One region of the Propionispora vibrioides genome, then DNA from elsewhere that is predicted to be linked to it. Evidence: riboswitches for the same ligand, from Rfam matches in the RefSeq annotation. Region 1 holds a riboswitch; each other region holds the start of a gene.
What was found. A riboswitch is a leader RNA that binds a small molecule or an ion and turns the genes downstream of it on or off. The one in region 1 is predicted to bind thiamine pyrophosphate.
Positions count from the first base shown of each region.

Region 2: linked by a shared signal. The riboswitch ahead of cytX (putative hydroxymethylpyrimidine transporter CytX) and the one ahead of thiW (energy coupling factor transporter S component ThiW) in region 1 are both predicted to bind thiamine pyrophosphate.
Region 3: linked by a shared signal. The riboswitch ahead of thiS (sulfur carrier protein ThiS) and the one ahead of thiW (energy coupling factor transporter S component ThiW) in region 1 are both predicted to bind thiamine pyrophosphate.
Region 4: linked by a shared signal. The riboswitch ahead of thiC (phosphomethylpyrimidine synthase ThiC) and the one ahead of thiW (energy coupling factor transporter S component ThiW) in region 1 are both predicted to bind thiamine pyrophosphate.

Region 1 covers NZ_FODY01000009.1:107,064-114,836, forward strand. Annotated here, with positions in the region: gene BMW43_RS09495 (threonine aldolase family protein) at 1-569, shown strand, start outside; gene BMW43_RS09500 (universal stress protein) at 647-1,081, opposite strand; gene BMW43_RS09505 (MFS transporter) at 1,112-2,305, opposite strand; gene BMW43_RS09510 (MarR family winged helix-turn-helix transcriptional regulator) at 2,343-2,768, opposite strand; gene mrdA (penicillin-binding protein 2) at 2,965-4,812, shown strand; TPP riboswitch at 4,868-4,976, shown strand; gene thiW (energy coupling factor transporter S component ThiW) at 5,310-5,837, shown strand; gene thiM (hydroxyethylthiazole kinase) at 5,824-6,654, shown strand; gene BMW43_RS09530 ((deoxy)nucleoside triphosphate pyrophosphohydrolase) at 6,704-7,102, shown strand; gene BMW43_RS09535 (EamA family transporter) at 7,154-7,585, shown strand; gene blaOXA (class D beta-lactamase) at 7,738-7,773, shown strand, end outside.
Region 2 covers NZ_FODY01000005.1:47,249-55,021, reverse strand. Annotated here, with positions in the region: gene BMW43_RS05885 (glycyl-radical enzyme activating protein) at 1-41, shown strand, start outside; gene BMW43_RS05880 (aldo/keto reductase) at 430-1,551, shown strand; gene BMW43_RS21035 (hypothetical protein) at 1,850-2,023, opposite strand; gene dxs (1-deoxy-D-xylulose-5-phosphate synthase) at 2,498-4,387, shown strand; TPP riboswitch at 4,430-4,539, shown strand; gene cytX (putative hydroxymethylpyrimidine transporter CytX) at 4,736-5,950, shown strand; gene BMW43_RS05865 (hypothetical protein) at 5,979-6,251, opposite strand; gene BMW43_RS21030 (hypothetical protein) at 6,559-6,717, shown strand; gene BMW43_RS05860 (aminotransferase class I/II-fold pyridoxal phosphate-dependent enzyme) at 6,780-7,773, opposite strand, start outside.
Region 3 covers NZ_FODY01000035.1:3,051-10,823, reverse strand. Annotated here, with positions in the region: gene thiE (thiamine phosphate synthase) at 1-228, opposite strand, end outside; gene thiF (sulfur carrier protein ThiS adenylyltransferase ThiF) at 215-850, opposite strand; gene thiH (2-iminoacetate synthase ThiH) at 861-1,961, opposite strand; gene BMW43_RS19195 (thiazole synthase) at 2,008-2,778, opposite strand; gene thiS (sulfur carrier protein ThiS) at 2,782-2,982, opposite strand; TPP riboswitch at 3,092-3,201, opposite strand; gene BMW43_RS19185 (sulfate adenylyltransferase subunit 1) at 3,279-4,994, opposite strand; gene cysD (sulfate adenylyltransferase subunit CysD) at 5,008-5,808, opposite strand; gene BMW43_RS19175 (4Fe-4S dicluster domain-containing protein) at 5,819-6,133, opposite strand; gene BMW43_RS19170 (adenylyl-sulfate reductase subunit alpha) at 6,114-7,773, opposite strand, start outside.
Region 4 covers NZ_FODY01000035.1:18,581-26,353, forward strand. Annotated here, with positions in the region: gene BMW43_RS19240 (type III polyketide synthase) at 1-509, shown strand, start outside; gene BMW43_RS19245 (isoprenylcysteine carboxyl methyltransferase family protein) at 503-1,018, shown strand; TPP riboswitch at 1,089-1,188, shown strand; gene thiC (phosphomethylpyrimidine synthase ThiC) at 1,249-2,550, shown strand; gene BMW43_RS19255 (universal stress protein) at 2,609-3,055, opposite strand; gene BMW43_RS19260 (glutamine--tRNA ligase/YqeY domain fusion protein) at 3,427-5,103, shown strand; gene BMW43_RS19265 (DUF47 domain-containing protein) at 5,291-5,920, shown strand; gene BMW43_RS19270 (inorganic phosphate transporter) at 5,913-6,902, shown strand; gene BMW43_RS19275 (hypothetical protein) at 6,996-7,322, shown strand; gene nifJ (pyruvate:ferredoxin (flavodoxin) oxidoreductase) at 7,721-7,773, shown strand, end outside.

The DNA.
Region 1 (7,773 bases):
TGGAGGCGTTAAGCGCTGTTTGCCGGGAATGCGGCCTGTCACTGATGCTGGACGGCGCTCGTCTGGGGTACGGCCTGGCGGCTCCGGACAATGATTTGTCCTTAGCCGATATTGCCCGTCTCTGCGATGTTTTTTATATCGGGGGAACGAAAGTCGGAGCTCTAATGGGCGAAGCTGTCGTGATTACTCAGGAGACCTTGAAGCGAGATTTCCGTTACATGATTAAACAGCATGGCGGGATGTTGGCCAAGGGACGGCTGCTGGGCATTCAGTTTGAAACGCTGTTTGAGGACGGTCTGTACTTTGAAATTGCCAGGCATGCCGTAGCCATGGCGATGCGTATCCGGGAAGCTTTCGCGGCCAAAGGATTTTCTTCCCGCTATGCTTCTACTACCAATCAGCAATTTCCCGTTTTACCTGATGAAGTGTTAAAAAAACTGAGTGAAACCTACTCCTATTCTTTTTGGGAAAAGGCGGACGCCACTCACAGTGTAGTGCGGTTCTGTACCAGTTGGGCTACCAAACAGGAGTATGTGGACAGGCTTGTTGAGGATATAAAAAAATTATAAACAGTTAACAGGAAGGTTGCAGATCTGCAACTTTGTTGAGCCGCTGCCGGAAGTGCTCCGGCAGGAAGCGCGGAGGGTTAGCCGGAATTACGGACAATTAATACGGGGCAGGGGGCGTAGTGCAGAACATAGTTGCTGATGCTGCCAATTAGTAATTTGGCTACATCGCTCATTCCACGCCGTCCCATAACGATTAAGGAATAATTATTTTCTTTTGCAATTTCGGTAATTTTTATCCCTGGATGGCCATATACAATACGGGTTGTTACGTGACCGTCGAATGGCTGAAAAATGGCTAAAGCGTGCTCTAAAATTTGCGTGCCTTTTTCATCCAGGCTTTGGCTCAATGCCTGCGGCAGGGACTGGGAATCGGCCATCAGATAGGCAGCGTGTTGAATAACATGGATCAACGCCACAGAACTATTAAATTTCTCGGCTAAGCTTAGCGCATAGCTGGCCGCCGCTAAGGCAGCTTCCGAGCCATCTAAGGGGACTAAAATTCTTCCAAACACATTCTCACCTGTTTTCTAGTAGTTATCGGACTATTTTTTTGCTTCGGCATGGACTAGGCTGGTTTCTTGTTTGCTTATGGCGAGCAGACCAAGATAGCTTGCTAAAAAAAGGCCCATAATAGCGGTTGAACACCAATATATAGATGCATAGCCCCATTTTCCGGCAAGTATTCCCAGGGCGATCGAACCGGCGCCGTTGCCAATATCAACCATGTTGTAGAAAGTGGCGCTGGCCGCACTGCGTTTGGATGGCGGGACAAGGTTGAACATCCAGGTTTGCATAGCTGGAAAGAGAGTCCCATAGCCAAAGCCGTAAAGTGCCGAGGCGGCCAGGAATACCGGCATGGTTTTGCTTTGAGCCAGGACCGCAAAGCCGAGCAGGAATAATACAGAGCCGGGCAGTAAAACCCAGGCCGGTCCTTTTCTGTCAAAAATTCTTCCTGTGACTAAACGGGAAAGAAAAATACACAATGTACATACCAGAAAAAAATAACCGGCGTTAGCAATATGTACTTCTTTGGCTAACAGGGCGATGAAATTTAAAACCCCGCCAATGCATATACCAAAAAGTATCGTAAGAAAGGCTTGAAATAGCAAACGCTTTTCAATAAGTTTATCAAGCAGTGAAACATCTTCTTGTATAATTGAACTGTCTGTGCGGACATTCGGGAAAGAACAAAAACTCATGCACACAAGCGCGACTATCTGACTTATTGTTGCTACAATAAATAGAGTTTGAAATGAAATGTTGTCGACAATCCATACGCCGAGGCCCGGAGCAACAGCCATGGCCAGTGTAGTTCCCAAGCCGAAATACCCCATTCCTTCACCACGTCTGGAGGCGGGCAGGATATCGGCAACGATAGTGGCATATAGGGTAGTAGCTATGCCAAAACCCAGGCCGTGCAGCACCCGTAAAGAAAGCAATTTTGGCACCGAAGTGGCCAGCGTATAACTTAAAGCAGCAATGAAACAGAGAATGCAGCCGATATAGAGGTAATATTTTTTCCCCCATCTTTTAATTCCATAGTCTGTAAAAAGACGAATTAAAATAGCACAAAATACAAAAATCGCGGATAAGAGCCCGATATCAGTACTGGTGCCGCCTTGTTTTAACACATAAAGAGGGAGTGTGGGCAAAAAGATATGAAAGCCGCTAAAGAGGAACGTGTTGGAGATAGTGAATAAAATGAAATCTTTTGTCCATAGTTTTTCATTATTCATTGATTAAAGTATCCTTTCTAAAAGCCAATAAACAATATTAACTTTGATATTTTTGTGAATTAGAATACATGGATTGTAGCATAGCAAACAGCTGATTTTGTTTTTCTTCCGGTAAGTCGGCTAAAACCGCCTGCCGGTGTTTTTGAATGGCTTCCTCCCATTGGTTATACTGGGCTAGTGCCCTATCAGTCAAAAAAACATTTTTTTCCCGCCGGTCGTTGCCAGGTTTTCTTTCGATTAGCTGCTTTTCTTCCAGCTTTATTACACTTTTGGATATAGCCGCCGGTTCGACATTCAAATAATTAGCTAAAGAAATTTGTGACGTAGGGCCGAGTTCCTTTAGACTCATGAGGATAGACCATTCAGAGCTATATAACCCATAGTCTGCCAGGCAATAGTTGATACCCTGGGAAATAGCCCGTGTCGTTTGATAAAGTTGATGCATCAGCCGATTAGAGTCCATGATATAGGTGGTCACCTCTTTGTGGATAAATTAATATACTAGTATATTATTAACTAGTATATTAATTTGTTGTTTTTCTGTCAAGCTGTTACTAACGGTGAAAGTTTGTAAAAACTTTTACATTGAACTGATTATGTAAATTTGATAGACTGGTATAGAGTCCAATTCTACATAGAAAAGAGAGGCTTTACGTAAGATGGTAAGCAAGTCGAAAAACCGGGTGGATGTGTTGGGGTTTATTGTTATCATAGTTATTTTGGCGCTTATGGGCAGACTGGCTTACCTTCAGATCATAAAAGGTGATTACTTTCACACCTTGGCTGAGCAAAATCGCATCCGCTTGATTACCGTGACGGCGCCGCGGGGAACTTTCTATGACCGCAACGGAGCGCCGCTGGTGAACAACCGCCCCGGTTTTTCCGTGTCCCTGATGCCGATTGACGGACCGGTTTCACAGGAGGTTATTGCTAAACTGGCGGATATTCTCAAGGTTAAGCCGGAGGAGATTTTAAACAAAGTCAAAAAAGAGGAAAACCCGCTAAATCCGGTTATCGTGAAAAACGATGTGGGACAGGACATTGTGGCCAAGATCGAAGAACGGAAAAGCGATCTGCCTGGCGTGGTACTGGCGATTCAGGCGGTGCGCAGTTATATATACAATGATCTTGGCGCCCATATGTTCGGCTATGTGGGGGAAATCAACGACAGCGAACTGGAAAAAGGGAAAGCCGACGGCTATAAAAGTGGTGACATTCTTGGCAAGTCCGGTCTGGAACAGGTCTATGATAAAACACTGCGCGGTGTGGACGGCGGTGAGCAGGTTGAAGTGGATGTGACCGGACGGCCGATCCAACGGCTGGGCCGGAAGGAACCGGTTCCCGGTAATGACCTGTGGCTTACTATTGATTATCGCGTACAGAAAGCTACGGAAGAGGCGATGGACCGGCAGCTTACCTACTTGCAGAATAAACTGGGCAACAGTAAAGCAAAAGCCGGCGCTGCCGTCGCGATCAATCCTAAAACCGGTGAGGTGCTGGCGATGGTCAGCCGGCCGGCCTTTAATCCCAACCTGTTTAATGGCGGCATCTCGGAAAAAGACTGGAAGGTAATCAATGATAATCCGTTCAATCCCATGCAGAACCGGGTGATTGCCGGTGAATATCCGCCGGGCTCGACGTTTAAAATTGTGACGGGCACAGCAGCGCTGGAGCTGGGAAAGGTGACGCCGGAAGAAAAGATTCTCGATACAGGCAAGCATTGGATTATTCCCAAGGGAAACGCGCAGAATGAAGCGCTGGGCTTGATTGATTTCCGCGAGGCGTTGTCCAAATCGGATAATGTGTATTTTTATGAAATGGGAAACCGGCTGGGTATCGACAATCTGGAAAAGTATGCGAGAATGTTCGGCCTTGGTGAGTACACCGGTATTAAACTGCCGGGTGAATCAAACGGTCTGGTAGCGAATAAAAAATATAAAATGAAAGTGTATGAAGAAGACTGGTATCTGTCGGAAACCTTTGACGCCGCCATAGGGCAGGGATTCCAACTGGCGACGCCGCTGCAGGTGGCCAATGTCATGGCCCAGATAGCCAATGGAGGGCATCGTTACCGTCCCTATCTTGTCAGCAAAATTGCCAGCCCTGACGGCAAGACCATGCAAGTCTTCCAGCCGGAGGAAGTGGGAACGATCAACATATCGGCTAAAACGCTTAACCTCATACGGAGCGCTCTCCGCGATGTCGCCTTGCCGGGCGGTACGGCGGCGACTACCTTCGCCGGCTTTCCCATCCCGATTGCCGGCAAAACGGGTACGGCGGAAAATCCTCATGGTGACGATCATGGCTGGTTTGTGGCCTATGCGCCGTTTGATGATCCGCAGATCGTGGTGGCTGTTCTGATTGAGCAGGGCGGTTTTGGTGCCGACTCGGCCGTGCCGATTGCCCGCAAAATGCTGGAGGCTTATTTCGATGTCCCTTCCCAGAAAAATCCGGCAGATTTATATGCCGAGGAGCAGGCGGCGAAAGCCGGTGTTAAGCAGCCATAAGAGGGTACTTCTTATATTTACGGAAGTGGGCCTGTATGATATAATAAATAAAACCACATATTCTTCGGGGAGCTTGTGTAGCAGGCTGAGAGGAAGTAATCAAACTTTGACCCATATACCTGATTTGGATAATGCCAACGTAGGAATGTGAATTGTGTTGCTATGATGTATAGGTAGAGCAGGGATATGCCGGCAGGTATATCCTTTTTTATTGTTCGTAGGGTTCATCCGGTAAGGTTTTAGTTTTTGCCGGAGGAAGTGGTGGAGGAGGAGCGTCCTGCACCGGTGACAAACGACAACTAACATAGCGAGGGAGCTCGTGTTTCGGGATGAGAGGAGGCTTTGGAGCCTCGACCGGCCTGATGGCTATGCCATGGGGGAACTGCTATGTGATTTTATATGCCTTTCTGTAGTATCCCTGTATGACATGGCCTGTCAGCAGGGATTAAGCATATGTACATGCTTGCCATAGATTATTACAGATGAGGTGTTTTTTGATGAATCGAAATGCGGGACTCTTAAAGATGGTGATGTTATCCATGCTGGTGGCCATTGGCGTGGTGATTTCCCCTATCCTGCGGATTGAAGGGATGTGCCCGATGGCCCATGTGATCAACATTGTATGTTCTGTTTTATTGGGACCCTGGTATTCTTTGCTGTGCGCCACACTGATTGGCATCATCCGGATGATGCTAATGGGCATCCCGCCGCTGGCGTTGACCGGTGCGGTGTTTGGCGCCCTGCTGTCAGGTCTGTTGTACCGGTATTTTAAGGGACGGCTGATCTGGGCTGTTATAGGCGAGGTGCTTGGCACAGGCGTGATCGGTGCTCTTGTTTCTTATCCGGTGATGACCTTTCTGTGGGGCAAGGCCGGGCTGACCTGGACTTTTTATCTGCCGCTCTTTATCGCGGCCACCTTGATCGGCGGTTCGATTGCCTATGTGTTTTTGACAGCTTTGAAAAAGACGGGCATGCTGGCAGTATGTCAGAGTCGGTTAGGAGCGGTGGTCTATGACAAAGGCTGATGTTTCGCTTGCCGGGCTGCTGGCTGTCCGGCGGGAGGTGCAGGAACGCAGGCCGCTCATTCACTGCATTACCAATCCCATTTCAATCAATGACTGCGCCAATGCCGTTCTGGCCGCCGGGGCCAAGCCGATCATGGCGGAGCATCCGGCCGAAGTGGCCGGCGTTACGGCGACGGCGGCTGCCTTGGCGGTCAATTTAGGCAATATAACTGACAGCCGCATGGCGGCCATGCGTGTATCCGGCAAAGTGGCCAGTGAACGGAAGCTGCCTTCGGTGCTTGATCTGGTCGGTGTGGGCTGCAGCCGCCTGCGTCTTGACTTTGCCAGGGAGTTTATTGCCGAATGCCGCCCTGCCGTGATCAAAGGCAACATGTCGGAAATCAAGACGCTTAGCAAAGGAGAAAGTCATGCCCAGGGAATTGATGCCGGCGAACAGGACAGCCTGACCGGAGATAATATGGCCGATACCCTGCGTTGGCTGCGGGAGCTCTCGCTGGCTACCGGCGCAGTTATCACCGTAACCGGCCGGGTGGATGTGATTACCGATGGCCGGATCGTTTTCCTGCTGGAAAATGGCTGTGACATGCTGGCGAGGATCACGGGAACCGGCTGTATGCTCAATGTGTTGGTCGCCAGCTTTATTTCAACCGGTCGTATTTTGGCAGGCGCGGTGTTGGCGACGGCGTTCCTAGGCATTTGTGGCGAACTTTCCTTGCCGGTAAAGGGAACCGGCATGTTCCGGGCCAATTTGCTGGATACTATATACAGTCTGACTGACGAGGAATTTAGCAAAGCTATCAGGTGGACAGTCGTATAAACGGTGAGAATATCGCGCCATCATCATATTGTCTAAAGGAGCTTAGGTCATGCGACATGTAACGGCTGCTGTTTTATTAAAGGACGGCAAGTGCCTAATCGCTAAACGGCGAACAGGCGACGCGCTGGAGCATCTGTGGGAATTTCCCGGTGGCAAGGTCGAAGAGGGGGAGACACCGCAGAAATGTCTGCAACGGGAAATCCGGGAGGAACTTCAAATCGAAGTCGCAGTGGGAGACTTTTTAACCGAAAGCATCTACGACTACGGTCGGGGCGTTATCCGGTTAATGGCCTATATCGTCACCTGGCAAAGCGGCAGCCTGAGGCCGACCGTTCATGACGGACTTGCCTGGGTTGACGGGAACACAATCACCGGTTATCCATTTGCCCCGGCCGATATTCCGATAGCGGAGAAGGTGAGAGAATTATTGTCCGCTGGGAAGAGTTGACGGATATTGGGCGATTGCATAGTATAGTGAAAAAGAAAGGGAGTAGGCGAATTGGATTATTTATGGCTGGTATTTTCTTTGCTATCGGCTGTAACGGCAGCGCTGGTGGCTATTTTTGGCAAGATTGGCCTGCAGACAGTGGACGCCAACACGGCTACAGCCGTCCGGTCGATTGTCATGGCCATTTTTTTAATGGGAGTAGTGGTATTGCAGGGGAGTGTTAAGCAGATACCAGTTATTTTGGCCGATAAAAGGACGTTGTTATTTATTGTGCTTAGCGGGATAGCCGGGGCCCTGTCCTGGTTGTTTTATTTCCTGGCCCTTAAGTACGGTAAGGTATCACAGGTAGCGCCCATTGACAAGCTGAGTGTTGTGATGGCCACGATCCTGGCTGTCATGCTGCTGGGCGAAAACATCAGCCTGTTAAATGGCATCGGTGTCGCACTTATCGCCGCCGGAGCCATTGTGGTGGCTCTTTCCTAGAGAACCGCTGATTTAATGAGCCTGCCAGCCTGGCGAAAGTATCAGTCTGCAGCTTGTCAGGCAAAAATCAGCAACCTGTCATACGCCAGCCATGGTTCCCTGTTAAGCAAACTATTATAATGGACGTATAGAAGAAAAACAGGGGTGAAGCTATGAAAAAGAGTACGATTATGACAGGGCTGATTCTT
Region 2 (7,773 bases), on a different contig from region 1:
GTGGAGCCGCCAAGGGGCTGCGTGTGATGATCGGTGGTTGATGATGCGCAGGCCTCTTGTTGGACTTACTGACGGAAGCCTGACGTTAGCTGTGGTGTGATGAAGGCGGCAGTCCGCTTTGCCGTTTTTGTAAAAACCGCTTGACATGGAGTTCACTCCAGGTGCTAAACTAGGGTTTAAAAGAGTAAGACAATGCCTGAACTAGGCTATCCTTTTTCCGGCATTTTAGTTAGGTCGTGTCTTCAAATGATCGGAACGTCCGCTGACAGCGCCCTTTGTGCCATACTTCGTTGAAATTCCCGGGAATAAAGTTCAGTATTCCTGCGAAATTTTGTCTTGTCTGTCACGAAAGTCACGCATCACTGATCAGTTCGCTAATTGTTTGAAGACACTCCCTAATCATTCCATAACAACATGGAGGGGTACGACATGGAAGCGAAAAAATTAGGCTTTGGCTTTATGCGATTGCCGCTGATTAAGCAGGATGATCCGACCAGTGTTGATTTCACGGAGTTGAATCAGATGGTCGATCTGTTTCTGGAGAGAGGCTTTACTTATTTTGATACTGCCTATATGTATCATTCCGGCAAGAGCGAAATCGCCTTGCGCGAAGCCTTGATCAAGCGCCATCCGCGCGACCGGTTTACGGTGGCCAGCAAATTGCCGACGATGTTTCTCAAAGTCGAGGAAGATCAAGAGCGCATTTTCAATGAGCAATTAGAAAAATGCGGTGTTGATTACTTCGATTATTATTTGATTCACAATCTGGGCGTAACCAATTACGAAACAGCCAAACGATTGGATAGCTTCGGTTTTGTGCAGCAAAAGAAGCGGGAAGGCAAGGCCAGAAAAGTCGGGTTTTCCTATCATGACAATGCTGCTTTGCTTGACGAAATTCTGACGGCCCATCCGGAAGTGGACTTTGTGCAGCTGCAGATTAATTACCTGGATTGGGATAATGACAGTATCCAGTCCAGGAAGTGCTACGAAGTGGCGCGCAAACACAATAAACCGATTATTGTGATGGAGCCTGTCAAAGGCGGGGCGCTGGCTAAGGTGGCGGAAAAAGCGGAAGCGCTGTTTAAGGGGTACCGGCCGGACTTATCGGTGCCGTCCTGGGCGGTACGGTATGCTGCCAGTCTGGACGGGGTTATGATGGTACTGAGCGGGATGTCCGATAAGGAGCAACTGTTGGACAATACGGAGTACATGAGCGACTTTCAGCCGCTTAGCCAGGCAGAGCAGGCTATTATCGAACAGGCGGTTACGATTATTAATGAGGCGATTGCCATTCCCTGCACCGCCTGCCAGTACTGTGTGGATGAATGTCCGAAAAATATAGCGATTCCCAAGTATTTTGCGCTGTACAATACGGAACAGCAAGCGGTGAGTAAGGGCTTTTCCCTGCAGCAGCTCTACTACAATAACTACACCAAAATCCATGGCAAGGCTTCGGAATGTATTGCCTGCAGGCAATGTGAGCGCCATTGCCCGCAGCATATTGAAATTACCAAGTGCCTGGAGGATGTGGCCCGGGTCTTTGAAGCATAACTTTCATTTTTCTCGGCGGGAGAGTAACCTCTAACGTTCATCCGACATAGGATACAGTAGATTCTGTATTAAGCTATGAGGAGGTTATAATCATGCGTTGGGGTGGAAATGGTGGCTTTGGACCAGGAGGTAGCTGGTTTATTATCATTATTATTATTTTGTTGTTGTTTTGCTGCATCGGTAACGATAATGACACGTCGACCTGTTGATTTTTCCATAAATAGATAGGTTGTGTCTTTACATGTTGTAGCATGAGGAAACTCACCTTACCAATCCGGAAGGTGAGTTTCTTTTTATTTCATTCTTCTTTGCCGGGAATTGCCGGATTGCCGCGAACCGGTTTACTTGACCGGCGGACTGCCGCCAGAGCGTGCCGTATGACTTCATCCACTTGATGTTTGTTTAAGCCAAAAGGACGAACCATTGACTTGACTTCGTTGCGGAACTTTTGCTCATTAAAATCAATTACCAACAGGACCACCCCTTATTGTGTCTTTACTTTATTATACGGATGAGCCGGCGGGAAGGTGAACTGTAAAATTTCTTTATGTTACCTGGTAGTCTGTAATCCCTAATTCTTAGTGTTCTTACGAGATCTTTCCGCCCTGCTTAGTTGCCGTCGGCTTGCGTATTCCCGATATGCGCACCTCCTTCGTCTTGCAGGACGAAAAATCTCTCGCAATTCATTCTATAGGTTTAGAGTTTACAGATCTCTAGTGCTCCATAAACCTTGTAAACAGAAATTGCTGACGGTCAAAATTTCGTCAGCCGGCGTGGTCGTCAGTCGACATATAGGCGTCTTGGCTGACAAAAACTTTGCCTCGCCGTAGCTTCCAGTTTCAAAGTTGGCGGAGCAGTAAAAATGAACTTTTGTGCAAAATGGCAGGGGATTTCTTCCAACATGGCGAACTATTTCCGGTATTAGTTTCAGGAGGGAGAACGAATTTTGCATACTTTCTTAGAACGTGTCAACAGTCCGCAAGATATTAAGAAGCTGACTTTTGCCGAACTTACTTTGCTGGCGGGAGAAATCCGCAGCCTGATTATTGAAACGGTAGCCCGGTCAGGCGGCCATCTGGCTCCCAATCTGGGGGTGGTGGAGCTTACCCTGGCTTTGCATAAAGTGTTTGACAGCCCACAGGATAAAATGATCTGGGATGTGGGTCACCAGTCTTATGTCCATAAAATATTGACGGGGCGGGGCGGTGCCTTGCATGAGTTGCGGCAAATGGGCGGTATCAGCGGCTTCCCGAAGCGCAGTGAAAGCGAACATGACGCGTTTGCCACCGGCCACGCCAGTACGTCCATCTCGGCGGCTGTCGGCATGGCGGTGGCGCGGGATATGTCGGGACAGGACAATCACGTGTTGGCGGTAATCGGCGACGGGTCGTTGACTGGCGGGGAAGCTTATGAAGCTTTGAATCACGCCGGGCATATCGGCACCAAACTGATTGTGGTACTGAATGACAATGAGATGTCCATTGCCAGGAATGTAGGCGCCATGTCCGGCTATCTTGCCAAAATACGGACGGCTCCCGGTTATGCGAAGGTCAAACAAGATCTTGAACATTTGCTGCGGCGTATTCCCTCGATCGGTGACCGGATGGTTCAGACGGCGGAGCGGCTGAAAGACAGTGTGCGGCATTTCTTTATTCCGGGGATGCTGTTTGAAGAGTTGGGTTTTACCTATCTCGGTCCGATCGACGGACACGATCTGGCCGACCTGACCGGACTGTTGGAAAAAGCAAAGCAAATGAGCGGCCCCGTTGTCCTCCATGTGCTGACCCGCAAAGGAAAAGGATATGCTCCAGCCGAACGAAATGCCGATATCTTTCATGGGGTAGGACCTTTTCATGCGGCAACCGGCGAGATTATCAAAAAGGACGGACCACCCACCTATACCCGGGTATTTGGTGACACCTTGCTGACCCTGGCGGAAGCCGATAAAAATATAGCCGCCATTACGGCAGCTATGCCGGAAGGAACGGGGCTAAAAGCTTTTGCCGGCCGTTTCCCGGCCCGTTTTTTTGATGTAGGTATTGCCGAACCTCATGCGGTGACCATGGCGGCGGCGATGGCCTGTGAGGGGAAGAAACCGGTCATTGCGCTTTATTCCACCTTTGGCCAGCGGGCTTATGATCAGGTGCTGCACGATGTCTGTCTGCAGGAGCTGCCGGTGGTGCTGGCTCTTGACCGGGCCGGTCTGGTAGGGGAAGACGGTCCGACGCATCACGGTGTGTTTGATTATTCCTATCTCCGGCATATACCCAATCTGATCTGCATGGCTCCGAAGGACGAGGGGGAACTGCGGCATATGCTGTATACGGCGCTGCAGGGAAATCGGCCGGTAGCCCTGCGCTACCCGCGAGGCAGCGGGATCGGGATCGGGGTCGATTTGAGTGAACCGCTGCAGGTTTTGCCTGTCGGGCAGGCCGAAGTATTACGGCTGGGGCGGGATGTTAACTTGGTTGCTATCGGCTCCATGGTAAACCCATGCCAACAAGCTGCCGCGCAATTGCAGGAACAGGGTATTGACGCCGGGGTAGTCAATGCCCGCTTTGTTAAACCGCTGGACCGGTCAGTTATTCACCTGTTAGCGGAAACCGGTCCGTTGATTACGGTGGAGGAAAATGTGCTGGCTGGCGGCTTTGGATCTGCCGTTCTGGAATGTCTTAGCGACCAGGGGCTGGCGGGTAGCCGTGTGCTGCGCCTGGGGCTGCCGGATGAGTTTATTGAGCATGGCGCTCATGCCCTGCTGCTAAAAAAGTATGGTCTCGACGCCAACGGCATTGCCAGGCAGACAGCAGGGTTTTTGCGGAAGCTCTTTCCGGAATAAATTGACCTTTTGATAAATCTGTGATACGCTGATACCAATTACATACCTGTCACAGGGGGCTGGGAAGGCCGGCTGAGATATAGACCCGATATGTCTATGACCTGTAACCTGATCTGGATAATGCCAGCGGAGGGATGACGGATAGAAGGGCCTGTTTTTAACCGTTAGCATCCGTGAGGATGCTTTTTTTATTGACCGGGCTGATGGTAATTGAAAGCAGTTTTTTTATCCCGTAGGGATGTAATACTGAACTTCCACTAAAAGCTTGGGGTCTTTGCAGTCTTTCTAATCTTTTAATGGGAGCCAGGATAAGAAAATCAATGGTTGTTAGGAAAGGAACGAACTAAGATGCAGGAAAATAACCGGACGGTACGGGGAAGTCATTTTTTATTTTTATGGTTTGGTGCGGCGGTATCAATCGCTGAGATTATGACAGGCGGTCTATTGGCGCCGCTGGGATTTAAGCAGGGACTGCTGGCGGTGCTCCTCGGTCATCTGGCCGGAACAACGCTGCTGGCCTTGGGCGGCTACATTGGTGCCCGCGAGGGAATTCCAGCCTTGTTTTCTACGCGAATTTCTTTTGGGGTATATGGCTCTTATCTTTTTTCTGCTTTAAATATTTTGCAACTGGTGGGTTGGACGGCAGTCATGATCATTTCGGCTGCCCGTTCAGCCAATGATGTGACCAGGCTGCTGTGGGGCTGGGACCAGCTGCAAGTATGGAGTCTTTTTATTGGCGCGCTGGTAGCTCTATGGATTGCGCTGGGCCGCGAAGGAGGCTGGAAAAAACTGAATATGGCTGCCGTGGTATTGCTGCTGGGCGTAACGGTGATGTTGAGCCAGGTCGTCTTTCATGATACCGGCGCTCTGACCAAAGAGGCGGTTGGCGGCATATCTTTTGGCGGGGCGTTGGAGTTGAGCGTGGTTATGCCGTTATCCTGGCTGCCGCTGATCGCCGACTACACCCGTTTTGCCCGAAACCGCCAGGGTGCCGTGTGGGGCAGTTGGGCCGGCTATTTTGTTGGCAGCTGCTGGATGTATATTATCGGCCTGGGAGCGGCACTGGTGAGCGGTAGTGCCGATCCGTCGGCCATGATGCTGGCCGCTGGTCTGGGCTTTGGCGCCCTGGGCATTATTGTGCTGGCCACTGTGACGACTACATTTATGGATGCCTATTCTGCCGGAGTCAGTTTTGCCAATCTGGTGCCGGCCTGGAATGAAAAATGGATGGCGTTAGTACTGACGGCAATCGGTACGGCACTGGCGCTTGCGGTGGATATGGAACTTTATCAGGACTTTTTGCTGGCTATTGGCTCAGTTTTTGCACCGCTATTTGCTGTTCTGTTCAGCGATTATTTCTGGCACGGCCGCCGGCAGGTGACAGCAGGTCTCTTGGTTGACTGGCCGGCGTTGGCCGTTTGGGGCATTGGGGTTTGGCTGTATTATCAAATGCTGGAGGTTGATTTTATCGCCGGCGCGACCATACCGGTCATGGTTATCACAGCCATATTGCTTAAGCTGGTGCGCCAGGTGGGAGGACAGCAAAAACAGGCCGGCATATAGCCGGCCTGTTTGGAGGAAGCGCTGTTTTTTAATAGAGTCCGAATTTTTGCGACAGCCAATAACTGGCCGGCTCCTCAATCCAGCCCATGCTGTTGTCAGTAATTTCGGCGACAAACAGTCGATCTTCGTGAGCAAGGTAACGACCGATGGCCTCGAAAATCTGGTTGGCGTCATAGAGGCTGTCCAGCAGCCACACGGACGGTAGGGCCGGTATGGCATCGCCCAAGGCGCGGAGTGCGGCGGTAAGACGGTCATAATCAGGCTGCTTGGAGCCAATGGCAAAGGTAATTGTGTAGATCATCACTGTATCCTTTCTGTTATATCCTATACAATTCGCCGACACCGTAAGGAATCCTTTCCGATTGATTCTTAAGAAAAAAACAGCAAAATAGCTCTAAGCTAAACGGAATTCAAAGAAAAAAGGGGTATACTAAAAACATCTCGGAGATACCGGGACAAATAAAGAGATGTTTTCTCCCTGATTTCATTTCTTTATTTTTTCGACCCCGCAGCCCCGGCCGGCTGCGGGGTTATTCCATTTAGGTTAGAATTTTTGGGCAATCTGTGGTATGATAATAGCAGCTAGAACAAAAGGGGGAAGCAAGCGTTTGTTTAAAAAGCTTTCGACAAAGGATAAAATCTTATCGGTGCTGTTTGTGGCATGGATTGCTATTTTGGACATTCATAACTTAACATTTATCCAGATTGCCGGTATCATTGCCATTGTGTTCTATTTTATTGCGTTATATAACAAGGTCAAGGATTAATTTTTATAAACGGAAAAGGCCGTGAAGACAGGAACGACTGTCTTTACGGCCTTTTTATATTTCTAGCGGGATAACCGTTTTACGAAACAGGCGATGCGTTCCAGGGCCTCGGCCAGATTGTCGCTGGAGGTGGCATAGGAACAGCGGACAAAGCCTTCGCCGCAGGTGCCGAAGGCATCGCCGGGGACTAAAGCCACTTTCTCTGCTTTCAACAGTTGTTCGGCAAAAGCCAAGGACGATAAGCCGGTCTCTTTAATAGAAGGAAAGATGTAAAAGGCGCCCTTGGGCTCAAAACAGGACAAACCGGCGTTGTGCAGACCGTCCAGCATGAGCCGGCGACGGAAGTTGTACTCGCCGACCATCTGCTGGACAGCCTTTTCGCCGCGCCGCAGGGCTTCAATAGCGGCGATCTGGGCAGTTATCGGCGCGCAAAGCATAGTATACTGATGAATTTTAGTCATAGCCGCAATAAAATCGGGGTTGCCCATGGCATAGCCGATGCGCCAGCCGGTCATGGCGTAGGCCTTAGAAAAACCGTCCAGCAAGATGGTACGGTCTTTCATATCCGGCAGGGAAGCAAAACAGGTATGCTGGCCGTCATAGGTCAGCTTACCGTAGATTTCGTCGGAAATGACAATGAGGTCGTACTTTTTGGCAAAACCGGCGATTTTTTCAAGCTCCTCCCGGGGCATAACGGCACCGGTGGGATTGTTGGGATAGCCGATAATTAATAGCTTGGTACGGGGTGTAACTTTGCTTTCCAGTTGCTCTACGGTTACCCGGAACTCTGTTTCCAGAGTGGTCGATACAGGCACCGGAACGCCGCCGGATAGGGTGACGCAGGCCTTGTACGATACATAGCAGGGCTCCGGGATCAGGACCTCGTCGCCGGGACAAAGCAAAGCCCGCATCGCCAGGTCAAGCGCTTCGCTTACGCCGACCGTGACCAGAATCTCGTTGCGTGGATTATAGGTAACGCCGAATTCATTTTGTTTGAGCCGGGCAATCTCTTCGCGAAGCTCCAGCAGGCCAAAGTTGGAAGTGTAGGAAGTATAG
Region 3 (7,773 bases), on a different contig from region 1:
GTTAACGATAAACGTAACCCCGGCCAGCCGGGTTCTTTCCCGGATATAGCGGCATTCCTCAAACATAGCTCCGGCCTTTTTATACTTTTCCCGGTATTGAATCACCTTAATTCCGGCGGCAATCAATAAGTCAACCACCTCTGTATTGGACCGCCCCAGTGAATATTCGGCCGCCGTTAATCCATAAATACCGCCGGCCAAAAAATTCTCCATTTTACTTCTCATCATCACCATCTCCCTTTACCCGTTCGACTGCATACTGCACAATTAAATCTGCCTGTTTGGCAGCCGCTATCGTAACACAGGGCGCCATTGGCGGCAATGCCTCGCCGATACCGGAAACCAAATCTCCCACCAGATAAAAGGTATCTTTGAGCCGGTGAACCCGTATCCGGTCACTGTCGCCCCAGCCGGCCAAACCCGAGGCCGCTACCATAAACTTTCCGCTGGCGAGATACGCCTCAACCAACAGCTTTTTATAATCCGCCCGATCAAGGGCTTCGACAATGACCTCGCAATCCTTGAATATAGCAGCCACATTATGTTGTTCGATCCGTACAGGCAGCATTGTCAATTCCAGGTCGGGAGAAATAGCCAGCAGGTTATCCCGCAAAGCCTCTACTTTGCTTTTCCCGATCTGATGCTGAAAATAAAACTGCCTGTTGAGATTCTTGCATTCTACTTGATCAAAATCTACGACTGTTAAACGGCTAAACCCGCTCCTGACAAGCATAGCCGCACAATTAGAGCCAAGACCGCCGGCTCCGGCAATTCCAATCCGCATGGTTTTCATATATTGCAGCAATGCCGGTCCCACATAAGCGGTAAGCGCCTCATCTAACCTGTTCATCCTCCACTCCTCACAATAACTGCCAGTCTTTATATAACGGTTGGTATCCCTTCTGGTACAGCATGGCCGCCACCTGGGCCACCGTCCGCTCATCGGAAATCTCAAACTGTCCTGTTTCGTCTTTATCGGTCCGTCCGCCCACAGCGGTGCAGGAACCTGCCGACATTTTCGTCACCCCCAGGCCTACCAGATGGTCACGGAGCACAGCGCTCTCCCGCGTGGAAAGAGTCAGCCCGCCATGCGGCATAAACAACCGGTAAGCCAGTATGTACTGAACCAGGTTCTTATCGGTAACCAGCGCCTTGGGCGGATAACCGCCGGCATGGGGGCGCATACGGGGTGGTGAAATGCTGATCTCGGTTGCGGGGTACCGGGCTTGCAAATAATCGGCATGCACACCGGTCAGAAAGGCTTCCCGCCGCCATTCATTAAGCCCCAGCAGCGCACCGATATTGACCGAACGCAAGCCGGCGGCGCAGGCCCGTTCCGGTGCGTCCAAACGAAACCGGAAGTTCCGTTTGGGTCCTGCCGGATGAAGTTCTGCGTAAAGCAGGGGGGCATATACCTCCTGATAAAGCGTAACACCATCCACGCCAACTGCGGCCAACTGTTCGTATTCCTCACAAGTCAGGGCGTAGATTTCCATGCTGATGGAAGAAAAATAGTCTTTCAATACTTTCACGCAATCCGCAATATAGGTTACCGGCGATTCTTTAGTGCAATCACCCGTCAAAATAATAATGTGCTTCAAGCCGGTCCGGGCAATGGCTTCGGCCTCTGTCGCCACCTCGTTCAACGAAAGCTTTTTCCGGTGCAAAATATTCTTCGTATTAAATCCACAGTATAAGCACTGATTGGTACAATAATTGGACAAGTACAGCGGCGTATACAAAAGCATGGTTTTGCCAAAATGCTGGATGGTCAGCCTGCTGGCTTTTTGCGCCATGCTTTCCAAAAATCCTTCCGCCTGGGGCGACAACAGGGTGAGATAATCCAGGACCTGCAACCGCTCCTTATGCAGCACCTGCTCCACATCGGCTGCCGTGAGCCGCGAAAAATATCCGTCAAAATCAAAGCAGTCATACCGTTTCAGTTCCCCATAAAAACTCATAGGCTCCCCTCCTGAACAAAGCTTGGGCTAAATGATGCTAATCAAACTACTCCTGTAAAAACCCGGTCAGCGGCGAAGAAGCGGCCCCTTCACGGCGGATAGCGCCAGGTCGGGCCAAATACCCCTTACGACCCGCTTCCACGGCCTGCCTGAACGCACTGCCCATCAAAACAGGCTCTCCGGCGGTGGCAATGGCAGTATTAACAAGAACGGCAGCCGCTCCCAGTTCCATGGCCTCGGCTGCTTCCGAGGGACGCCCCAGTCCGGCATCGACAATCACAGGCACCGGTATCTCTTCGATCAAAATCCTGATTAGTTCCTTCGTCTTTAAGCCGCGGTTGCTGCCGATAGGTGCTCCTAAAGGCATTACTGCCGCCGCCCCGGCCTCAACCATCCGTTTGGCGGCCGCTAAATCGGGCGACATGTAGGGCAGGACGATAAAGCCCTCAGCCGCTAAAGTCTCTATCGCCTTGATGGTTTCATAATTGTCCGGCAGCAAATACCGGTTATCGGCAATCACTTCCACCTTGATCCAGTTTCCATAGCCGGCGGCCTGCGCCAGACGGGCAATGCGAACAGCCTCGGCGGCATTTCTCGCACCGGAAGTATTGGGCATGATGATACAGTCCTGAGGAATATAGGACGCCACATTTTCTTCCGGATATTGCAGATCGATCCGCCGTAAGGCGACAGTCACCACCTGCGCACCGCAGGCAGCGACCACCTCAGGAATAACAGCATTGGCTGAAAACTTTCCTGTTCCCAAAAATAACCGGCTTTGTAATGATTGTCCGCTGATTTCCAATACATCCTTCATCGGTCAGCCTCCCCCCACAAAAGTAATAATTTCCATTTTGTCATTTTCCTGCATAATTAGCGACGGCCAGCCATCTGCTGCGACAATGGCCCCATTGAATTCAATAACAATCGTGGCCGGATTCAACTGATGGCTTTCTATAAAGTCACTGATCGTCATTGGCACAGTAAGAACAAGCGGTTTTCCATTAACTGTAATCTTCAACCTATTCACCTCCCGGAATGATGTGCAAACTGCCCCGGACAGAATATGTTGCCGACAACGCAGGCAGGCATAAACAAAAAACGCGCTACCGGAACGATAGCGCGTCATGCATAACCAATTCATACACTTCCTACGCGGGCATTATCCCGATCAGGTTTAGAGGTAAGGTGCTTACTAGTCCACTCTCAGCCCATAACATGAGCTCCCTCGGCAATTTTATGAAATTATAATTTGATTGTAACCCCTTCGCCCCCTGCCGTCAATAACGGGACCAAAATAATTGTGCCAAAATATAATTAAATATGGTATTCAACTTCCAGCGTCTGCCGGGACGGCAGGAAACGGACTTCCCGGAACTTGCCGAAGGAAAGCCACTTATTCACCACAGCACCGGACGGACCGCTTGCAGCGGCGTATTCCTGCCGAAATAAGGCCAGATCTTCGGCCGACGCTACCCGAACATAAAAGCCCTGCGGATTGAGGACAGGCACCCCGCTATAGGTATATTCCGCCAACGACACCAGCGTCTGCAGCTTGGCATTGCGCACCTTAGCGGCCAAGCCGCCGCTGGCATCCACCAAATCAAAGTCCTGCGGATATTCATAGCTGTCTCCTGTAATCGGCAGCACATCGCCCACATGGAAGTTATGGGCTTTACGCGGCAAACGTTCCAGCCGGTTTTCCGAGAGAATATAATAGTATTCATCAAAGCAGCCGACGATCAATTCCTTATCCTGTTTTACCAATGAGCTTCCTGCCTTAAGGCCCTCCACCAAACCGGATACAATTCCGCCGCCGCATATCTCGTAGCCGTCAACCAGCACAAACCGCCCGGTGACCGGATTGTTCCGGAATTCGTCAAAACAGATTTCCCGCTTCGTCCGGATAATCACTTCCGCCACATCGTTGGTATTCACCTGACCGGCGTCTCCCGTAGCTGCCAGCGTTGTAGCATCAACTACTTTGGTAATGGAATATATCTCGCACTCCACCTCCTGGGTGACTAGCTTCAGCTTATATTCCTGTCCTTTTTGCAAAGGCCTTTTGCCCATCCAGAAAATATTGGCCTTAAAAGTATTGGCAATAAGCGGAATATCCTCCTTATGAACAATCATTTCACCGCGCTGGTTAAAAAACTCATCTTCCACAGTGATCCCTACCGACATGCCGGCCTGGGAATGCTTGGTCTTATCCCGCTCCGCCCAGTACTCGATGGTTTTGATCCGGGTCGTTTTACGGCCGGGAACGACAACGATTTCATCGCCTTCCCGCAAGGTTCCCGCTTCAATCCGCCCGGCAATGATGCGCCGGTGATCAAACTTGTAAACATCCTGTATGGGGAACCGCAGCGCTTTGTCTTCCAGTCCGCGATCCTTTTCAAACAAATCCAGGGCAGTCAACAGTGGCTCCCCCTTGTACCAGGGCATTTTTTCCGAATGCAGCGTAATATTCTCACCCCAAAACGCCGATACGGGAATGTATTTCAAGGGATATACCTGAAGGTTACCCAAAAATTCATGCATTTCCTTTTTTATCTGATTATAAATGGCTTCCGAATAGCCGATCAAGTCCATTTTATTGATCAGCACATATACTTTCTGAATGCCCAGCAGGGACAGAATATAGCCATGACGCTTTGATTGCTCCTGAATGCCTTCATTAGCGTCTACAATCAGCAAGGCCGCTTCAGCGTTGGCTGCGCCGGAAATCATATTCTTTAAGAATTCCTTATGCCCCGGTGCATCAATAATGACATAATCCCGCTGTTCGGTATGAAATTGCAATTGCGTGGTATCTATGGTAATGCCCTGCTTTTGCTCTTCTTCAAAGGCATCCAGCAAATAGGCGTATTCAAAGGGCTTCCCCTTTTCCTGAGAAATCCGCTTCACCCGTTCAATCGCGCCTTCAGGCAGAGATTTGGTATCATACAGCAACCGGCCAATGACGGTTGATTTTCCATGATCGACATGTCCCACTACGACGATGTTCAATGATTCTCTGGCAACTACCATCGTTTTCTCTCCTTTACATATAACCGTCTTTGCGCAGCTTCTGCATGGCGTAGGAATCTTCCTGATCCTGCGCCCGACCAGCCCGCTCGCTCACCGTAGTGTGCTTCAGTTCTTCAATAATTTGCGCCACCGTCACTGCCTGGGAATCAATCTGTCCGGTACAGGGAGCACAGCCCAAACTGCGGTAGCGCTTGCCGTTTCTGGCAAAATACAAATCGACCAACGGGATATTCTCCCGTTCAATATAGGCCCAAATATCAATTTCATTCCAGTGGAGAATCGGATGCACCCGGATATGATTTCCTTTGGGGAAATCGGTTTTAAACTGATCCCATAATTCGGGAGCCTGGTTGGTATAATCCCATTCCGAATCCTTATTTCGTTCGCTGAACACTCTTTCTTTGGACCGGGACCCTTCTTCATCCCGGCGAATGCCCAGAATCAGCCCTTCAAAGCCATACTGGGTCACAACCTGCTGCAGTCCGTCAGTTTTTAAAGCCTTGCAGCAAACCAGCCGTCCTTTATCCGGCCCCATACCAGCCCGCAGCGCCTCCTCGTTCGTGTGCACAATCAAATCCAACTGATATTCTTTGGCTATCCGGTCACGATAGGCAATCATCTCCGGTATTTTATAGGTTGTATCTACGTGAATAAACGGGAAAGGCGAATGACCAAAAAAAGCTTTTTTCGCCAGCCACAATAACACGGTCGAATCTTTGCCGATGGACCACAACATGCCCAATTTGCCAAACTTTTTATAGGCTTCCCGCAAAATATAAATGCTCTGTGCCTCTAAACTATCCAAATGATCCATAACTGCCTCCTTAATACGCATTTGCCTTATGTTTATCAATGGTGATCACCGTTTCCGTACCATCCGGGCCTACCATAACCCAATGGAGATAATTCTTTTCCCGTCTGGTGTAAAGGTAACCGCCGCGGCCGCCGATATCCGCCCCCAAGTAAAATTGAATGGCGGCAACCGGACATTCCTTGACGCAGGAAGTACAGCCCCAGCAATCCTGAGGATAGCGGATTTCGCTTTTCCCTTGTTCATCAGCATACAGCAAGCTGCCCGGACACACCTGACGGCAACCGCCGCAGCCGATACAGTTATCTTTATTGATCCGTATGCTCATAGATCTCATCCTTCTCGACAATATTCCGCAGCACAATGCGCACTTTGCCTGCTTCCTGGCGGGAATTCACATATTTCAGCCAGTGTTCGTCATCCTGGCAGGGATAATCGGCGTTTTCCTGAAAAGCGCGCCAGCGTGTCTCCTGCCGTGCCGCCAAATGAGCAATCAGTGTTTTGCATACATACAGACGGTCAAGCAGTTCATAGATATGCATTAGTTGATGCATATCGCCGGCACTGAGCTGCCTGGCCAGGACCAGCAGCTCTTCCATACGACCTTGGGCCACCTGCAGTTTTTTTCGGTTATATACGTATCCCACCGTGATCCCGCCGGCATATTCATCCATGGTTTTCTGCATGGCTTCTTCCAGTTGTTCCGTTTGATATAAGCCGACCGATTGAGTTAAGAAAGCAAGAATTTTTTCCTGTTCTCCGTCAATCTCCGCCAGATCGGCGACAGGGGACGGTTTGTCCTGAATATCCTCCAGGACGGCTAAAGCGGCGATTTCGGCTTCCGCCAGACAACCTGTCACATATTTTTGCGGACTGCCGCCGGCCACATCGCCGGCAGCGTACAATCCCGGCAGCGTTGTCCGGCGCCGCGTATCCACCCAATAACCGCTGCCAGTGTGTCCACCGACAATATAAGGCTCCGTCCCCTCAATCTCCACATGCTCCACGGCCGGCCCCCGGCCGCTCTCCTGCCAGCGCAGCGTTTGCGAAGGCGCCATATTTAAATAAGCTTTATACAACTCCTGCTCCTGTTCGGCAGTAATACCCGCCGTTTTCAGATAGCAGGGACCCCGGCCCTGTTGATTTTCCTGCACGGTCGAATACAGCCTGAGCGATGTGTTGGGAACGCCGTACTGCTTTTCATATTCCTCACCCCGGCTGTTGATTTGCGGCGCCCAAACGCCTTGGGCAATTGTCCCGGTGGGTGCAATGGTATCTTTACAGCGCAGCGCAATAAAGCGCATCTCAAAGGTGGTCATCTCCGCGCCCTTGCGAATCCCCATCGCGTAGCCGGCTCCCGTATTAAACGGAGAGTACCACATCTTGTGGCGGGAAAAACCGGGATTATTGGGTCTGTATAACCCGGCAGCGCCGCCGGTGGTACAGATGACTGCCTTGGCGTAAACAGCATAGAAAACAGGCTCGGTAATCGAAAACCCGTACGCTCCGGTGACCACACCATTGTCCACGATATAATCGGTTACACAAAACTGGTTTAAAACAGTAACGCCAGGCGATGCCGCCACGGCCTCGGCCAGCAGCACCTTGATATTTTCGCCGTTGATCTTAATGTTGCGGTTGCCGCGGGCCATATATTTTCCGTCCCGGTCTTTCAGAATGACCAGGCCCAGTTTCTCCAGCTTTGCCGTAACAGCGTTGAGCCGCTTGGACATGGAGTATACCAGGTCCTCCCTGATGACTTTAGCCGCATCCTGCCTGACATAGGCAAGATAACTTTCCGGACTTTGTCCTTCCACAATATAAGCATTCAGGGCATTGACGCCGGCCGCCAGACAGCCGCTGCGCTTAATATGGGCCTTTTCGGCAATCAGCACGTTGACATCCGACCGCTCGGCCATGGTCAATGCGGCAAAACAACCTGCCGTCCCGCCGCCAACGATCAGCACA
Region 4 (7,773 bases), on a different contig from region 1:
CCTCCAAGGCCAATGTCGTCGGAACGGGACTTTTTTCGGATGGCGCCGCCGCTGTTGTGCTGGGAGCAACAGGTCATGGCCCGGTGCTGCTTGATAGCTATAGTACGTTATTTGACAATACCGCTGCGATTATGGGCTGGGATGTGGTGGAATCGGGCTTTAAAGTACGCTTTTCCCGCGACATTCCTTCGCTCATTAGGGAACGGCTGCCTGGTGTGATGGAACAGGCCTGTTGCTATTGGGGCGTGGAGCAGGAAAAAATCCAGCATTATCTTGTGCATCCCGGCGGTGTGAAAGTGTTGCAGGCCTATGAAGACAGCCTGGCTCTGGCACCGGGGACTTTCTGCCTGGCCTACGAGGTACTGGCCCGCTATGGCAATATGTCCAGCGCCTCCATTTGCTTTGTGTTGGCGGACTTTTTGCGCAAAACGGAACCGGCCGGCCAGTATGGGATATTGCTATCCATGGGCCCCGGTTTTTGCGCCGAGCAGGTATTGTTTCAATGGTAGCGGTAGGTTTTTATCTATTGCTGGGCTGTCTGGTTTGCCAGCGTCTGGGAGAACTGCTGCTGGCCCGGCGAAATCGGACCTGGTTGCTTAAACAAGGGGCAAAGGAATTTGGCAAAAGGCATTATCCGTTGTTTTTTCTGCTGCATATAGCCTGGTTTAGTTGTCTGCTGAGCGAAAGCCTGTATAACGGACCGACGCTGCACAGCTTTTGGTATATATGGGGCGTGGGACTGGCAGTGGCTCAGGTCCTCCGGTATTGGTGCATGGGGAGTTTAGGGCGCTATTGGAACACCCGGATTTTAATCGTACCGGGAGCGGCGCGGATACGGCGCGGCCCTTACCGCTATGTGCCGCATCCCAATTATGTGGCGGTCTGTTTGGAATTATTTTGTATTCCCATGATCTTTGACGCTATGGTAACGGCCCTGCTATTTTCCCTGCTTAATCTTATCTTGCTGGTAGGCGTCCGGGTCCCGACTGAGAACAAGGCTTTACGGCTGCTGCAATAAGCGAGGGAAAAAGTAGCTGGACAAAGAAAGTAAAATACATTACAATTTTTATAGACAATCATATATGACACAACATAGCTGGGGGCGCCGTGTGGCTGAGAGGAATGATTTCCGACCCTTGGAACCTGATGTGGTTAGCACCACCGTAGGGATAGCTTAGAACAATGAAATGACGGGCTGCTCTAGGCAGCCCGTTTTTTATTTATACATAATCTTAAAGGGGGAGCATGATGAATTACACAACACAAATGGATGCCGCTAAAAAAGGAATTATTACCCGGCAGATGGAGCTTGTGGCCCAAAAGGAAAGAATGGAAGTAACCCGGCTGCGGGACTTAATTGCCGAGGGAAAGGTCGTCATACCGGCCAACAAACATCACACCAGCCTGGCCCCGGAAGGCGTGGGCGCCGGACTGCGGACAAAAATCAACGTCAATCTGGGCGTGTCGAAAGACTGCTGCGATCTTGACCTGGAACTGGAAAAGGCCAGAAAAGCGATCGACTTAAAAGCAGAAGCGATTATGGATTTGAGCTGTTATGGCAAGACACAGGAGTTTCGCCGTAAATTGATTGATTTTTCGCCGGCCATGATTGGCACGGTGCCCATGTATGATGCGGTAGGGATGCTGGACAAGGAGCTAAAGGATATTACCGCTGATGAGTTTTTCCAGGTGGTCGAACGGCATGCCCAGGATGGAGTTGACTTCATGACCATTCACTGTGGCATTAACCGGGCTACGGCCGAACGTATCAAACGAAATAAGCGGCTTACCCACATTGTTTCCCGAGGCGGGTCGCTGTTGTTTGCCTGGATGGAACTCAATCAGCGGGAAAATCCTTTTTATGAGCAATATGATAGACTGCTGGACCTGTGCGAACAATATGATGTAACCATCAGTCTGGGCGATGCCTGCCGGCCGGGTTGTATCCAGGACGCTACCGACGCATCACAGATTGAAGAGTTAATTACACTGGGAGAGCTGACTAAACGGGCCTGGGAACGAAATGTTCAGGTTATGATTGAAGGGCCCGGCCATATGGCGCTCAATGAAATTGCCGGTAATATGATGCTGGAAAAGCGGTTGTGCCATGGCGCACCGTTCTATGTGCTGGGACCGCTGGTGACTGATGTGGCGCCCGGCTATGATCATATCACCAGTGCTATTGGCGGAGCTATCGCGGCAGCTAATGGCGCCGACTTTTTGTGCTATGTCACGCCGGCGGAGCATCTCAGACTGCCTGATCTGGAGGATATGAAAGAAGGAATTATCGCCTCCCGGATTGCCGCCCATGCGGCGGATATCGCCAAGGGAATTCCAGGTGCCCGCGAATGGGATAATGCGATGAGTGCGGCCAGGGCCGATGTTAACTTCCCCAAAATGATCGAATTGGCTATTGATCCGGAAAAAGCCAGACGCTATCGGGAATCGTCGGCACCGGAAGCGGAAGATACCTGTACCATGTGCGGCAAGATGTGTCCGATGAAAAATATGAAAAAACTGATGAATGGCGAGGACTTGTGCATTAAATAAAAAAGAGAGGCGTTCCGGAGCGGTAATCATTCCGGGCGCCTCTCTTTATATGTGTAATTTATTTAATGACCATAACCGGGCACTTGGCATGATGTAAAACATAATGGCTCACGCTGCCCATGACTAGCTCTTTCAGTACACCCAGGCCCCGTCGTCCCATCACAATAACATCATAGCCTTGGGTCTGGGCGAAGCCGGGAATCCGCTCTGCCGGTGAGCCCAGTTCCAGAAAGGTGGCACTGTGTACCTCCGGCGGCAACAAGCCAACCGCCTCTGCCAGGACATGGTTGCCGAATTCCTCGGCATTTTCCATAAAATCTTCCGGAATATACGTGGTTCCCAGCGGTGCATATACCTGTAAATCTTTAAAAGAAATCATAACATGCAACAAGCCTACGGTGGCGCCGGTGCAAGCGGCCAGATAGCCGGCATGCTGGACCGCCTTATAGGAGTTGGGAGAACCGTCGACAGGGACCAGAATTTTTTTGTATTGTACTGCGTTCATTCGTTAATCCCCCTTTGCTTACATGTAATTAAATAGAATCACCTACTGGTTGCGGGCTGGCTTACGAAAAAATTCTTGCTTGGCAACGAGTAAGGTAAAGAGAATTTATCTATACTATTATAATAATGTAATTTTCTGTATATGTCAAAATTTACGGCAGGAATAGCTTTCTAATACTAAAAAAATTTGCTATAATTTCCTTTATGGTACATACATGCAGGAAATACTGGCTTTATAGCGAAAAGCAAAACAATATTATGCTAATGGTCCGTCTATTCTAAAACCATAATGACTTCACGGGCCTTTTCCCGCGAATTTTTTTACGCTTTCAAAGTAGACAGACCATTAGACTGTGGCAAAGGAGTAGGAATATGACGACCAATCCGGGAGTAGCTTCTAACTTTATTCACGATATAATTAATGAAGATCTGAAAAACAACAAACATGACAGCAGGGTTCATACCCGTTTCCCGCCGGAACCGAACGGCTATCTGCATATTGGACACGCCAAATCTATCTGTTTAAATTTTGGTACGGCTGCCAAATACGAGGGACTGTGCAATCTCCGGTTTGACGATACCAATCCCAGCAAAGAGGATGTCGAATATGTCGACTCCATCAAAGAAGATGTAAAATGGCTGGGGTTTGACTGGGATGACCGGATGTTTTATGCTTCCGATTATTTTGCTAAACTTTACGGATATGCCGTACAGCTGATTAAATCGGGTAAAGCCTATGTATGCGATTTAGATGCCCAAAGCATTAGAGAATACCGTGGCACCCTGACCGAGCCGGGCAAGGAAAGCCCTTACCGTAACCGTTCGGTAGAGGAAAACCTGGACCTTTTTGAGCGTATGAGGCAGGGAGAATTTGCCGATGGTTCACGGGTGTTAAGAGCAAAAATAGATATGGCTTCGCCGAACTTAAACATGCGTGATCCAGTATTGTACCGGATTTTGCGGGCCAATCATCACCGTACCGGCGATGCCTGGTGTATCTATCCGATGTATGACTATGCCCATCCGATTTCCGACGCCATAGAAGGGATTACCCATTCCATTTGTACATTGGAATTTGAAGCGCACCGTCCGCTCTATGACTGGGTGCTGGAGGCGCTCGAAATTGAAGACCGGCCGCAGCAAATTGAATTTGCCCGGCTGAATTTGACCAATACGGTGATGAGCAAGCGGCATCTGCGGACTTTGGTGGAGGAAGGACAGGTAAACGGCTGGGATGATCCCCGCATGCCGACCATTTCCGGACTGCGCCGGCGGGGCTATACACCGGAGGCTATCCGTGATTTTTGTGAACGTATTGGCATTTCCAAGAGCAACAGTACGGTAGACGTGGCTTTGCTGGAACATTGCATCCGGGAGGATTTAAACAGCCGGGCGGCACGGGTAATGGCGGTTCTGCGCCCCTTAAAGCTTGTCATCACAAACTATCCGGAAAATACGGTCGAAGAATTGGAAGCGGAAAATAATCCGGAAAATCCGGATATGGGTAAACGGAGCATTCCTTTCTCCCGGGTAATATATATAGAGCAAGAGGATTTTATGGAGAATCCCCCTAAGAAGTTTTTCCGGCTGGCGCCTGGACAGGAGGTTCGGCTAAAGCACGCCTACATTATCAAATGCGAACAGGTCATTAAAGATGAAGTTAGCGGCGAAGTCAAGGAAATTCACTGCACCTATGATCCGGATACCAAAAGCGGCGGTATTGCCAGCGGACGTAAGGTAAAAGGTACGCTGCACTGGGTTTGTGCGGAGCGGGCTGTTGATGCCGAAGTGCATCTTTATGATTATTTATTTAAAGATGACGCGGACTCGGAAGAAGGAGCCTTGTTTAATCCTGACTCACTGGAAATACTTACCGCCTGTAAGGTGGAGCCAGGTTTGCTTGATACTGTAGCGGGAACCCGTTACCAGTTCTTACGGCAGGGGTATTTTTGTACCGATCTGGATTCTACTCGCAGCAAACTTATTTTTAACCGCATTGTGGGTTTGCGTGATTCCTGGGCGAAAAACCAGAATAAGAGCAATGGATAAATAAAGCAGCCGGAGGCAAGTCATCCGGCTGTTTCTTATAAGAAGCCGGTTCATCGGTTAAAATACAGACTGATCGAATTCTGCCAAATTTCCGCAAAATACGATAAAAAATTATTTATTGTTTTAACAACTACCGACTTATGATATAATCAATAGGGTTCGAAGACGTATATCAGGAGGAATTTACGTGGGATTTAGATTGAAACCCAAAGAAGAAAAGTTTTTCCAATTATTATCTGAACAAGCTGTATTGGTTCAAAAGTCGGCAGAGATTCTTGCTTTGGCGATGCATGAGAAAGATAAATTAGTTGAATTGATGGGGCTGATTGATTCGGTGGAAAAAAATGCCGATGAAATTGTAGCCAAGGTCGGTGAACGGTTGCAGAAGACTTTTATCACCCCCTTTGACCGGGAAGATATTTTTACGCTGGTGCAGAAACTTGATGATGTGATCGACGGAATCAAAGGGATTATTGAAAGAATGCACCTTTATAATGTTGGTACCGCTACTCCCGGTGTCCAGGAACTTAGCGAGCTGGTTGTGAAGGCTTCCAAACAGATTGAAAAAGCGGTCAGCTATTTGAGCGATTTAAAGAAGTCCCATATTAAAATTGAGGCGCGCTGTAGTCGCATTATGGAGCTGGAGGCTGAAGGCGACCGGCTGTACCGTGAGGAAATGGGCAAATTGTTCAGAGATTGTCAGGACCCGATTGAAATCATCAAGTGGAAAGAAATTCTGGCCAATCTGGAAGATATGCTGGACCTTTCGGAAGATATTGCTGATGCCCTAAAGAGAGTAGTGCTGAAATATGCCTGATTTTATTCTTTTATATATTGTCGTTTTTCTGGCGGTTGCCTTTGATTATATCAACGGCTTTCATGATACGGCCAATGCGATTGCCACTTCTGTGTCGACCAGGGCGATTAAGCCCCAGTATGCTATCTTGCTGGCTGCTTCGCTTAATTTTCTAGGGGCGCTCCTAAGTACCGGTGTTGCCAAAACGATTGGCGGCGATATCGTAAGGTCAGCGTCGCTGGTAAGCCAGGAAGTGATTATTTCCGCGTTGGTGGGAGCCATTGCCTGGAATCTGCTTACCTGGTGGTACGGCATTCCGAGCAGCTCGTCCCATGCCTTGATCGGCGGTGTTATGGGATCGGTTATCGTTGGTTCCGGCTGGGATGCTCTTAATACGGTCGGCATTGAAAAAATCATATTATCCCTCATTCTTTCGCCTATATTGGCCTTGGTTTCCGGCTATGTTATTATGATCATCCTGTTATGGGTCTTCGGGCGGTTTGCGCCGATGGCGTTAAATTCGGGCTTTAAGCGAATGCAGCTCCTGTCGGCTAGTTTAATGGCCTTTTCCCATGGTTCCAATGACGCACAAAAGGCCATGGGCATTATTACGTTGGCGCTCTTAAGTGCCGGCCAGATTCCCACGTTAGAGGTTCCAACCTGGGTTAAACTGGTTTGTGCTACGGCTATGGCACTAGGGACGGCAGCCGGTGGCTGGAAGATCATAAAAACTATGGGCACTAAAATTTTTAAGATGGAACCGATTAATGGTTTTGCTGCCGATCTGAACTCATCCTTGGTTATCTTTTCCGCTACTTTTTTGCATTTGCCAGTAAGCACCACCCATGTGGTGTCCGGTTCAATTATGGGTGTGGGTTCGGCCAAACGGGTCAAGGCTGTGCACTGGAGTGTGGCGCAGCAAATGGTATATGCCTGGTTTCTGACCATTCCGCTAAGCGGTATTACCAGTGCTATTGTTTATAAGCTGTTACATATTTTTTAAGTATGTTCTATAATAATATATAGTAGAAGATAAATGAAGCAGTACCGCCGCAGGCGGTGCTGCTTCACTAAATTATGGAGAGGATGGAGCCTGATGTCTAAAATAAAGAAAAATCTCAGTGATGCCGATATGCTGGTGGGATGGAAAGAAACGATTTCTTTTGAGTCGGACGTATATAAGGAGGACCCGGCCAAGGTGCAGACACCGACCAAGACGAAGGACAAGCCGGAGGCCAAAAGCTTTCTTTCCTCCTTTTTGACACCGGAGCTGGAGGAGAAGATCGGTAAGGCCCTGCTGGATTTAAAATTGGAATTATATAAAAAGGGGACGGTCGATTTTGCGTTAAAGGTTTCACATGATAATGAACGGGTCATTATTCAGGCTGTTCCAGTCAAAGAAAAAAAGCAAGCCGGTAAGTAGTCAAGTTGATATTTGTGTACAATATTGAATAATTATTACATACAGGGACACCCTAAGAGAAAAGTGCTGGATTTGTTCTGCCGTGATAATAACGAAAAGGAACGTGGGAAAATATTCACAAATGTTAAAATAGTTCAGACAACCACGCTAGTCGTTGAAATATTCAATAAATTGTGGAAAATGCAGCAAAAACGCCGCTAACCGCCCGTAAGGATATTTCTTCTTTACATGTATATGGTAAAGGTGTATATTAATAATGTGTATTACCTACCATAAAGTCGTGGCTTTTTTGCTGTGCAGCAGCAAGCGTTGCTCAATGCGATATGCGAGAATAAATATGCATACTAATGTATTATTATTCGTTATGCAAAATTGCACTATAGAGAGGGGATTGATTTATGGCTAGAAAAATGAAAACAATGGATGGAAACACCGCGGCTGCCTACGTTTC